DNA from 2 places in the Streptomyces sp. NPDC056734 genome. Region 1 is predicted to be linked to the other one. Evidence: riboswitches for the same ligand, from Rfam matches in the RefSeq annotation. Region 1 holds a riboswitch; the other holds the start of a gene.
What was found. Region 1 has a riboswitch for thiamine pyrophosphate ahead of ACFRFC_RS15825 (thiamine ABC transporter substrate binding subunit). Riboswitches for the same ligand answer to the same signal wherever they lie in the genome.
Positions count from the first base shown of each region.

Region 1 (5,516 bases):
TCGCCCGGGTCCGCACGGTCACCTCGACCCAGCGCAGCGCCTCACCCATGTGCCGGGTCAGTTCCTCCAGCGTCCAGTCGGGGCACGTCGGCACGGTGGCGGCCAGGTCCGTACCGGGCGCGGTCACCAGATCCGTGAACTGCCGTACCTGAAGGGCGATCTCGTCGCAGTAGCGGTCGTACGCGAGCAGTGTCATGCCCCGCACCCTATGACCAGCGCCTTCGCCCCGGCACCACGATTTACGGCCCGCCGCCGCAGCCCAGCGGCGGGGTGTACGACCACCCGCTCCAGCCCGACGTCACGTCCACGCCCAACCCCGCGAAGCCACCCCCACGGCCACCCCCACGCCCCGCACGGTCAGCCCCCCGCCCCCAACACCACGACCTCCGCCGCATCGAACTCCACCCCCACCACCGCCCCCACCTCGGGCGCGTCCCGCAGCGCGCACGCCGCCTCCAGATCCGGAGCACCCCCCTCCGGCCGCAGCCGCACGGCGACATGCGTGCCCTTGAAGGTCCGCCCCACCACCGCACACGGCAACCCCTCCCCGGCGCCGACCAGCCGCACCCCGCCCGGCCGCACCAGCACCTCCACGGCCCCCTGGGCCGCCCCCGCGGGCACCGGCAGTTTCCCCCACGCGGTGTCCGCGGCCTGCCCGCTCACCGTCGCCGGGACCACATTGTCGAAGCCGAGGAACCGCGCCACGAAGGCGTCGGCGGGCCGCTGCCACACCTCAAGGGGCGTCCCGGTCTGGGCGATCCGCCCGTCCCGCATCACCACCACCCGGTCGGCCAGCGCGAACGCCTCACCCTGGTCGTGCGTCACGGCCAGCACGGTCGTCCCGAGCCGCCCGAACAGCTCGCGCAACTCCACCACCAGCCGCTCCCGCAGCGACCGGTCCAGTTGCCCCAGCGGCTCGTCCAGCATCAGCAGCCGGGGGCTCGGCGCCAGCGCCCGCGCCAGCGCGACCCGCTGCTGTTCGCCGCCGGACAGCTCGGCCACCGCCCGGCCCGCGGCCCCCGGCAGCCCCACCAGATCCAGCAGCTCCGCCACCCGGGCCCGCTGTTCGTCCCGCGACGCCCCCCGCATCCGGGGCCCGAACGCCACATTGCCGCCCACGTCCCGCTGGGGGAACAGCTGATGGTCCTGGAACATCAGCCCGATCTCCCGCCGGTGCGCGGGCACCCACGCCTGGTCCCGCCCGTCCAGCAGCACCCGGCCGCCGTCCAGCGCCTGCAACCCGGCGACCACGCGCAGCAGCGTCGACTTCCCGCTCCCGCTCGGCCCGAGCACACACACGGTCTCGTGCTCCTCGACGGCGAGGCCGACCGTATCGAGCACGGCCCGGCCCCCGAGCCGTACCGTCACGTCCTCAAGGGACAGCAGCATCGCTAGAACTCCCCGGTCCGGTCGGTGCGCAGCCGCTCCAGCACCAGCAGCGCCACCGCGCACACCACCATCAGAATCGTCGAAAGGGCCATCGCCTGGCCGTAGTTCAGCTCTCCGGGCCGCCCGATCAGCTTGGCGACCGCCACCGGCAGCGTCGGATCGTCCGGCCGCGCGATGAACACGGTCGCCCCGAACTCACCCAGCGACACCGCGAACGCGAACCCCGCCGCGACCAGCGCCGCCCGCCGCACCAGCGGCAGATCGACCTCCCGCCACACCCGCCAGGGCGACGCCCCGAGCACGGCCGCCGCCTCCCGCAGCCGCCCGTCCACCGCCCGCAGCACCGGCAGCATGGTCCGTACGACGAAGGGGACCCCCACCAGTGCCTGGGCGAGCGGCACCAGGATCCAGGTCGCGCGCAGATCCAGCGGCGGCTCGTCCAGCGCGATCAGGAACCCGAAGCCCACGGTCACCGCGGACACCCCGAGCGGCAGCATCAGCAGCGCGTCGAACCCCCGTACGAGCCGCCCCGCGTCCCGCCGCGCCAGCGCCGCCGCCGCGAGGGAGCCGACCAGCAGGGCGATGGCGGTGGCGACGAGCGCGTACGTCAGCGAGTTCCCGATCGCCTCGATCGGCGGGACGAGGAACACCTGGGACTCGGACGAGGTCAGCGCCCGGTAGTAGGAGAACCCGGCCCCTTCCAGCGACCGCCGCACCAGCACACCCAGCGGCAGCACCAGCAGTACGGCGATCGAGACCAGGACACCGGCCAGCAGCGCCCACTGCCCCGCGCCGCGCGGGCGCCGGGCCGTCAGGGACGCGTCCACCAGCCGCAGCGCGCTCTCCCGCCGCCGTACGGTCCAGGCGTGCACGGCGAGGATCGCGCCCACGGCGAGGAACTGAATGACCGTCAGGACGGCTGCCGTGGACAGGTCGAAGATCTCCGAGGTCTGCCGGTAGATCTCCACCTCCAGGGTGGCGAAGGTCGGCCCGCCGAGGATCTGCACCACCCCGAAGGAGGTGAAGGTGAACAGGAAGACCATCAGCGCGGCGGCGGCCACGGCGGGCCCGAGCGCGGGAAGGGTCACCCGCCGCCATGCGGCGAAGGGCGAGGCGCCGAGCATCCGCGCCGCCTCCTCCTGCCGGGGGTCCAGCTGCCCCCACAGCCCGCCCACGGTCCGTACGACGACCGCGTAGTTGAAGAACACATGCGCGAGCAGGATCGCCCACACGGTGGTGTCCAGCCGTACGCCCCACCACTCGTCCAGCAGCCCGCCGCGCCCGAGCAGCGCCAGGAACGCCGTGCCGACCACGACGGTCGGCAGCACGAACGGCACGGTCACCACCGCCCGCAGCGCCTGCTTGCCGGGGAAGTCGAAACGCGCGAAGACATACGCGCCGGGCAACGCGATCAGCAGGGTCAGCGCGGTCGAGGCCAGCGCCTGCCAGGTGGTGAACCACAGCACATGCCGGATGTCCGGCTGCCCCAGCACCTCCCACAGCCGCCCCACCTGCCAGACCCCGTCGGCCTTGAGCCCCCGCAGGAGGATCGCGGCGACGGGGTAGGCGAAGAAGACGCCGAAGAACGCGACGGGCACGACCAGCAGCCCGCCCCGCAAGAGGCCCCTGTTGCGGGTGCGGGTGCGGCTCCGGGGGGCTACTTCAGTACGAGCGAGGTCCACGACTTGACCCACTCGTCACGGTGGTCGGCGATCTTCGCCGGGTCCAGGGTCTGCGGGTCCTTGGCCTGCGGCCCGTACTGGGCGAACACCTCGGGCACCTCGGCGCCCTCGATCACCGGGTAGACGAACATGTTCAGCGGCATGTCCTGCTGGAACTCCTTGCTGAGCATGAAGTCCAGCAGCGCCTTCCCGCCCTCCGGATTCCCCGCGTTGCTCAGCAGCCCCGCGTACTCGACCTGCCGGAAGCAGGTCCCGTCGGCGACCCCGGTGGGCGCGTCCGCGGGCTGCGGATCGGCGTAGACGACCTCCACGGGCGGCGAGGAGGCGTACGACACCACCAGCGGCCGGTCCCCCTTGGCCTCCTTGCCCCCGGCCGAGCCGGAGAACTCCTCGTTGTACGCCTGCTCCCAGCTGTCCACGACCTTGACGCCGTTGTCGCTCAGCTTCTTCCAGTAGTCCTGCCAGCCGTCGTCCCCGTAGGCGGCGGCCGTGCCGAGCAGAAACCCGAGGCCGGGCGAGGAGGTGGAGGCGTTCTCGGTGACCAGCAGATCCTTGTAGGCGGGCTTGAGCAGATCGTCGAACGTCTTCGGCGGCTCCAGCTTCTTCTCGCTGAAGTACGCCTTGTCGTAGTTGACGCAGATGTCCCCGCTGTCGACGGGCGTGACCCGGTGCTCGGCGTCGTCGGCCCGGTAGGCGGCCTGGACGGTGTCGGCGCCCTCGGCCTCGTACGGCTGGAACAGCCCGTTGTCCAGGGCCCGGGAGAGCAGGGTGTTGTCGACGCCGAAGAAGACATCGCCCTGCGGGTTGTCCTTGGTGAGGATCGCCTTGTTGACGGCCGTGCCCGCGTCGCCGTCCTCCAGGACCTTGACCGTGTACCCGGACCGCTTCTCGAAGTCGGCGAGCACCTCCTCGGACACGGCCCATGAGTTGTGGCTGACGAGGGTGACCGTCTTGGAGTCCCCGCCGTCGCTCCCGCCGTCGGACGACGAGCCGCACGCGGACAGCGTGATCAGCCCGAACCCGACGAGCACGGCGGTTATCTGCTTGGTGTTGCCCACTGAATGTCCTCCTGGGTGACCAGGAAGAGACGCGGCCCTGCCCGGGACCTTCCACGGCTCCCGGGCAGGGCGCAACAGCATGAGTGACGACCGATCTCCCTACCCAGAATGACCTGGGCGAGGTTCAGAGGGTCTGCGGCCCACCGATATGGATCGGCTGCCGCACTCTCAGCGCTGTGGCGCTCCCCTGCCGGATATGAAGATGTGTATGAAGATATGTACGGGTGTACGGCGTCAGACTACCGCTCGGTGGCCGCGAGCTGACCGCACGCCCCGTCGATCTCCTGGCCACGGGTGTCCCGGACGGTCACCGGCACCCCATGGGCGGCGATGGCCTCCACGAACGCCTTCTCGTCCTCGGGCCGGGACGCGGTCCACTTGGAGCCCGGTGTCGGATTCAGCGGGATCAGATTCACATGCACCGGCCGCCCCTTGAGCAGCCGCCCGAGCCGGTCGCCGCGCCACGCCTGGTCGTTGATGTCCCGGATCAGCGCGTACTCGATGGACAGCCGCCGCCCGGACCGCTCCGCGTAGGCGAACCCGGCGTCCAGCACCTCACGCACCTTCCACCGTGTGTTCACCGGCACCAGGGTGTCCCGCAGCTCGTCGTCGGGCGCATGCAGCGAGATGGCGAGCCGGCACTTGAAGCCCTCGTCGGAGAACCGGTGGATGGCGGGCACCAGCCCGACCGTCGACACGGTGATCCCGCGCTGCGAGAGCCCCACCCCGTCGGGCGCCGGATCGGTCAGCGCGCGGATGGCCCCGACGACCCGCTTGTAGTTGGCGAGCGGCTCGCCCATCCCCATGAAGACGATGTTGGACAGCCGGGCGGGCCCCCCGGGCACCTCCCCGTCCCTGAGCGCCCGCATGCCGTCCACGATCTGGTGCACGATCTCGGCGGTGGACAGATTCCGGTCGAGCCCCGCCTGCCCGGTCGCGCAGAACGGGCAGTTCATCCCGCACCCGGCCTGTGAGCTGATGCACATGGTCACCCGGTCCGGGTACCGCATCAGCACCGACTCCACGAGCGTCCCGTCGAACAGCCGCCACAGGGTCTTGCGGGTCGTCCCCTGGTCCGTCGACAGATGCCGCACGACGGTCATCAGCTCCGGCAGCAGCGCGTCCCGCAGCCGCTCCCGGGCCCCGGCCGGGATGTCCGTCCATTCGGCGGGGTCGTGCGCGTACCGCGCGAAGTAGTGCTGCGAGAGCTGCTTGGCACGGAACGGCTTCTCCCCGATCCCCGCCACCGCCTCCTTGCGCTCGGCGGGCGAGAGATCGGCGAGATGCCGCGGCGGCTTCTTGGCTCCGCGCGGCGCGACAAAGGTGAGTTCTCCGGGATTAGGCATGGCCGTACCAGTGTCGCAGACTCACGGACCCCCTCCGCCAG
Region 1 is NZ_JBHTZD010000009.1:124,208-129,723, forward strand. Features, by position in the region: gene ACFRFC_RS15810 (maleylpyruvate isomerase family mycothiol-dependent enzyme) at 1-196, opposite strand, end outside; gene ACFRFC_RS15815 (ABC transporter ATP-binding protein) at 358-1,389, opposite strand; gene ACFRFC_RS15820 (ABC transporter permease) at 1,392-3,071, opposite strand; gene ACFRFC_RS15825 (thiamine ABC transporter substrate binding subunit) at 3,047-4,129, opposite strand; TPP riboswitch at 4,208-4,328, opposite strand; gene rlmN (23S rRNA (adenine(2503)-C(2))-methyltransferase RlmN) at 4,369-5,475, opposite strand.

Region 2 (5,516 bases), on a different contig from region 1:
ACATTGGGGTGCGCGAGCCGGGCGACCGACTTGGCCTCACGGATGAACCGGTCGACGAACGAGGCGTCGGCGGCCAGGGTCGGGTGCATCACCTTCAGCGCGAGCACCCGGTCGAGGCGGGTGTCCACGGCCCGGTAGACCGTGGCCATCCCGCCGACCGCGATCCGCGCCTCGACGCGGTACCTGCCGTCGAGCAACTGCCCGATCAGAGGGTCCTGAAGGGTCGTGTCCACGCAGGTGAGTCTACGAGCCGGCACCGACAGCGCCGCCGCTTGCGCCGTTCGGGTGACGGCTTGCAGCAGAGCTGTGACCGTGACGGCGGCGGCGCGGGGCAGGCGGCGCGCGGGGCGCCGGCCGTCAGAACGCCGGCCGTCAGAACGCCGGACGTTCCGGGTCCAGGTCCGCCCGCCCGGCCGTCGGTGAGGACGCCTGCGCGAAGTGGCGTTTCGGGATGCGGCCCGCGCGGTGGGCGAGCCGGCCCGCCTCCACCGCGTGCCGCATGGCGTCGGCCATCAGCACCGGCTCCTGCGCGCGGGTGACGGCCGAGGCGAGCATCACGCCCGCGCAGCCCAGCTCCATCGCGAGGGCCGCGTCCGAGGCCGTACCGGCGCCCGCGTCCAGGATCACCGGCACACGCGCGTGCGCGACGATCAGCTCGAAGTTGTGCGGGTTGCGGATGCCGAGGCCGGAGCCGATCGGCGAGCCCAGCGGCATGATCGCCGCGCAGCCCGCGTCCTGGAGCTTGCGCGCCAGCACCGGGTCGTCGTTGGTGTACGGCAGCACCGTGAACCCGTCGTCGACCAGGGTCTCGGCGGCCTCCAGCAGCTCGATCGGGTCCGGCAGCAGGGTGCGCTCGTCGGCGATGACCTCCAGCTTGATCAGATCCGTGCCGAGCGCCTCGCGCGCGAGGCGGGCGGTGAGCACGGCCTCGCCCGCCGTGAAGCAGCCGGCCGTGTTGGGCAGCACCCGGATGCCGAGCTTCTCCAGCACCGACAGCACCGAGCCGTGCACACCCGGGTCGATCCGCCGCATCGCGACGGTCGTCAGCTCCGTACCGGACGCCACCAGCGCGCGTTCCAGCACATCGAGGCTGGGCGCCCCGCCGGTGCCCATGATCAGCCGGGAGGTGAAGGACGTACCAGCGAGGACGAACGGGTCGTCGGCCATGGGTCAGCCTCCTTGGACGGCGGTGAGGACTTCCACGCGGTCGCCCTCGGCCAGGGTGGTCCGAGGCCACTGCCCGCGCGGGACGACGGTTTCGTTGAGAGCGGCGGCGACCCCCGAGGGTGCCGGGGTGAGGGCGCGCACCAGCGCGTCCAGCGCCGTGCCATGAGCCACCTCGCGGGGCTCGCCGTTGACGGAGATCGTGACAGACAGGCTCATACGGGCTGCTCCGTGAGTGCGCCGGCGGTGAACCGCCGGGGGGTGAACGGACGGGCTTCCTCGGGGAGTTCCCCGGTCACCAGGGCGTGCGCCAGCGCGTCGCCGGTGACCGGGGTGAGCAGCACGCCGTTGCGGTAGTGCCCGGTCGCCAGCAGCAGGCCGGGCAGGCCGGTCGGGCCGAGCAGCGGCGCGTTGTCGGGGGAGCCGGGCCGCAGTCCCGCGCGGGTCTCGGTCAGCGGCAGCTCGGTGATGCCGGGGATCAGCTCATGGGCGTCGCGCAGCAGCTCGTACACGCCGCCCGCGGTCACCGTCGTGTCCCAGCCCAGTTCCTCGCTGGTCGCGCCGACGACGAGTTCGCCGTTCTCGCGCGGCACCAGGTAGACGTGGCTGCCGCGCACCACCGCGCGGACGGTCCGGCTCAGGAAGGGCGCGTACCGCGGGGGCACGGTCAGCCGCAGCACCTGCCCCTTCACCGGCCGCACCGGAGGGCGTACGGCGTCCGGGACGCCCGCCAGCCGCCCGCTGAGGCTCCCGGCGGCCAGCACCACCTGCCCGGCGGCCCGCTCGGCCCCGTCGCGCGTGACCAGGCCCGTGACGCGGTCCCGGGCCACTGCCAGCCGTTCGGCCCAGGTGCGGTGAAAGACCACCCCGGCGCGCTCGCAGGCCGTCACAAGGGCCGCCGCGAGCCGCCTCGGGTCGATCTGGTGGTCCCCGTCGACCCGCAGGCCGCCGCGCACCCCGGGGGCCAGCATCGGCTCAAGCCGGCGGCAGTCCCGCCCGGACAGCCACTCCGACTCCAGGCCGGACCGCTGTTGCAGGGCGTGCAGTTCCCGCAGATGCGCGCGGTCGTCGGTGTCCAGCGCGACGGCCAGCGTGCCGCAGCGGCGGTAGCCGAGATCCTGGCCGGTGAGATCGGTCAGCTCGGCCGCGAACTCCGGATAGCGGCGGGCCGAGGCCAGATTGAGGCCGAGCAGGGTCTGCTCGCCGTGGTGCAGTTCCGTGACGGCGGCGAGCATCCCGGCCGCCACCTGGACGGCCCCGCCGCCGGGCGCGGGATCCACCACGGCCACGGCGAGCCCGCGCTGTGCGGCCCGCCAGGCCGTGACCAGCCCGATGACACCGCCCCCGACGACGAGCACATCGGGATGGCCCGGAGGCGTGCGCGTGACGGATGCGTGCGTGACAGCTGTGTTCGTGACGGTCGTGTTCGTGACAGTCGTGCGTGTGACGGACGACACGGGCGTTCAGCCCCTCCCTTCGCCGGCATGACCCGGATCAGGTTCGTACGGTCGGAGGCCGCCAGCCTCCCTCTCAGCCCGGTGCGTCCGGGCTCCCGCGAGTGCTTTACGTTGGGCAGCCTAGCCCTTGGATCCACGCCTCTGTAAGGGAGCCCGCCCCGATGCCCCGGTCGCTGGACGGTCTGGTCCTCGCCCCCGTCACCGATCAGGCCCCAGGTCAGGTGGGTACCCGGACCCGGTTCACCTACCACGAGAAGGACGGCGAGATCTGGGCCGCGTACACCGGTGGCGAGGTCGTCCGCGGGTTTCTGACCGGCACGCGCGCGGGCGACCGGCTGGACTTCCGGTACGTCCAGCTCAAGACCGACGGGACGACGTCCGGCGGGCACTGCGTGTCGGCGGTGACCCTGCTGCCGGACGGGCGGGTGCGCCTGCTGGAGACCTGGGAGTGGGAGTCGCAGCCGGGGAGCGGGACGAGCGTGGTCGAGGAAGTGCCGCACGCGGGGTAGGTGAAGGGTGTGGGGCGGGTGTACGGGTGTGCGGGACGTCACGCGGGCGGACCGGCTGACTGACGCATTGTCAGGTGCGTAAGGTGATCGCGTGAGCGTGGACAGAGAGCAGACGGCGGCGCCGGGGCCGCGGCACGTGGTCGTGGTGGGCGCCGGGATGGCCGGGGTGCAGACCGCGGTGGCCCTGCGCGAGCAGGGTTTCACCGGCACCGTGACGCTGATCGGCGCGGAACCCCATCAGCCCTACGACCGTCCGCCGCTGTCCAAGGCCGTGCTGCTCGGCAAGGCCGAGGACTCCGCCTTCGAGGTCGACTTCGAGTCCCTCGGCATCGAGCTGCACCTCGGCCGCGAGGCCACCGGCGTACGCCCCGCCGACCACGAACTGGACACCGAGGCCGGGCCCGTCCCGTACGACGTCCTGGTGCTGGCCACCGGCGCCGAACCGATCCGGCTTCCCGGCGCGGAGGGCGTGCCCGGGGTGCATCTGCTGCGCACCCTGGACGACGCCGCCCGGCTGCGGCCGGTACTCGCCCGCCAGCACGACATCGTGGTGGTCGGCGCGGGCTGGATCGGCGCCGAGTTCGCCACCGCCGCGCGCGAGGCGGGCTGCGCGGTCACCGTCGTGGAGGCCGCCGACCGGCCGCTCGCCGGTGCGCTGCCCGCCGAGGTGGCCGCGCCGATGACCGGCTGGTACGCCGACAGCGGCGCCGCCCTGCGCACGCACGCGCGCGTGGAGCGCGTCGAGCCCGGCGCGGTCCTCCTGGACGACGGCACGCGCGTTCCCGCCGGGGCCGTCGTCGTCGGCATCGGCGCCCGGCCCGCCACGGCCTGGCTGACCGGCTCCGGCATCGACCTGGGCGCCCACGGCGAGGTCCTCGCCGACGACCGGCTGCGCGCGTCCGCGCCCGACGTCTACGCGGTCGGCGACTGCGCCTCCTTCCCGTCCGCGCGCTACGGCGAGCGCCTGCTGATCCACCACTGGGACAACGCCCTCCAGGGGCCGCGCACGGTCGCCGCGAACATCGTCGACGGCGAGCGGTCCGACGCCGTCTACGACCCGGTGCCGTACTTCTGGTCCGAGCAGTTCGGCCGCTTCGTGCAGTACGCCGGGCATCACGCCGCCGCCGACAGCACCGTGTGGCGCGGCGATCCGGCGGGCCCGGCGTGGTCCGTCTGCTGGCTGCGCGAGGGCCGGCTGATCGCCCTGCTGGCGGTGGGCCGCCCGAGGGATCTGGCCCAGGGACGGCGGCTGATCGAGGCGGGGACGGCGATGGACCCCCACCTGCTGCCCGACCCGACACAGCCGCTGAAATCGGCGACGCTGGCGGGCTGAGGCGGGCGGGAACGGGTCGCCGCGGGGGGCGCGGGCCGGTCCGTGGGTCACCCGCGCGGGACGCCCCTCGGTGGCCTCACGGTGGCGTCCGGGCGACGTCGGAGCGCCCTTTGGGCCGACGGGCGGACGCGCCTCGGCTACCGGCTGTCAGTCCCAGATGGCAGTCTTGGTGACGTGACCGAGATTGACGCAAAGATCGATGCTCTCGTCCCTGGCTGGCTGACCCTCCCCGACATCGCCGAACAGTTCGGCGTCGAGGTGACCCGCGTGCGCCAGCTGGTCAAGGACGGCCAGCTGATCGCCGTACGCCGTGGTGAGAACCGCGCGCTGCACGTCCCCGCCGCTTTCATCGACGGGGACAAGGTGGTCAAGGGCCTGTCCGGCACCTTGACACTGCTGCGGGACGACGGCTTCACGGTCGAAGAGATGCTGGAGTGGCTGTTCACCCCCGACCCGACCCTGCCCGGCACCCCCGCCCAGGCACTGAGCGAGAATCGTGGTACGGAGGTGAAGCGGCGCGCCCAGGCGCTCGCCGTCTGATCCGGACGAGCACGCCGAGCTGACCATATGTCCGGCGTACGGGCCGCGGGTCCCGTGCGGCCACGGCCGCACGGGCGCGCGGACCGCGCAGGTCACGGTCCGTGACCGCCGGTGCGGCCCGCGATGGCCGCCGGCGGCCGACGGCCCGTACGCCACGAGTACCTACGGCGCCCGCCCGGTGCGGGCGCCGCCCATCGACCTCCCGGGGGACCCCTTCATGGCCGACAGCGCACACGAGCGGCTCGCCGACGCCCGGCTGTATCTGTGCACGGACGCGCGTAAGCGGCAGGGCGATCTGCCGGAGTTCCTGGACGCCGCGCTGGCCGGCGGCGTCGACATCGTGCAGTTGCGCGACAAGGGCATGGAGGCCGCCGAGGAACTGGAGCACCTCGCGGTGTTCGCCGAGGCCTGCGCGCGGCACGGCAGGCTCCTCGCCGTCAACGACCGCGCGGACGTCGCCCACGCCGCCGGGGCGGACGTCCTCCATCTGGGACAGGGCGATCTGCCGGTGCC
Region 2 is NZ_JBHTZD010000018.1:58,511-64,026, forward strand. Features, by position in the region: gene pknB (Stk1 family PASTA domain-containing Ser/Thr kinase) at 1-233, opposite strand, end outside; gene ACFRFC_RS26495 (thiazole synthase) at 373-1,167, opposite strand; gene thiS (sulfur carrier protein ThiS) at 1,171-1,383, opposite strand; gene thiO (glycine oxidase ThiO) at 1,380-2,522, opposite strand; TPP riboswitch at 2,619-2,730, opposite strand; gene ACFRFC_RS26510 (hypothetical protein) at 2,783-3,130, shown strand; gene ACFRFC_RS26515 (NAD(P)/FAD-dependent oxidoreductase) at 3,288-4,463, shown strand; gene ACFRFC_RS26520 (Rv2175c family DNA-binding protein) at 4,638-5,003, shown strand; gene thiE (thiamine phosphate synthase) at 5,221-5,516, shown strand, end outside.
Region 2: another riboswitch for thiamine pyrophosphate. It lies ahead of thiO (glycine oxidase ThiO); the one in region 1 lies ahead of ACFRFC_RS15825 (thiamine ABC transporter substrate binding subunit).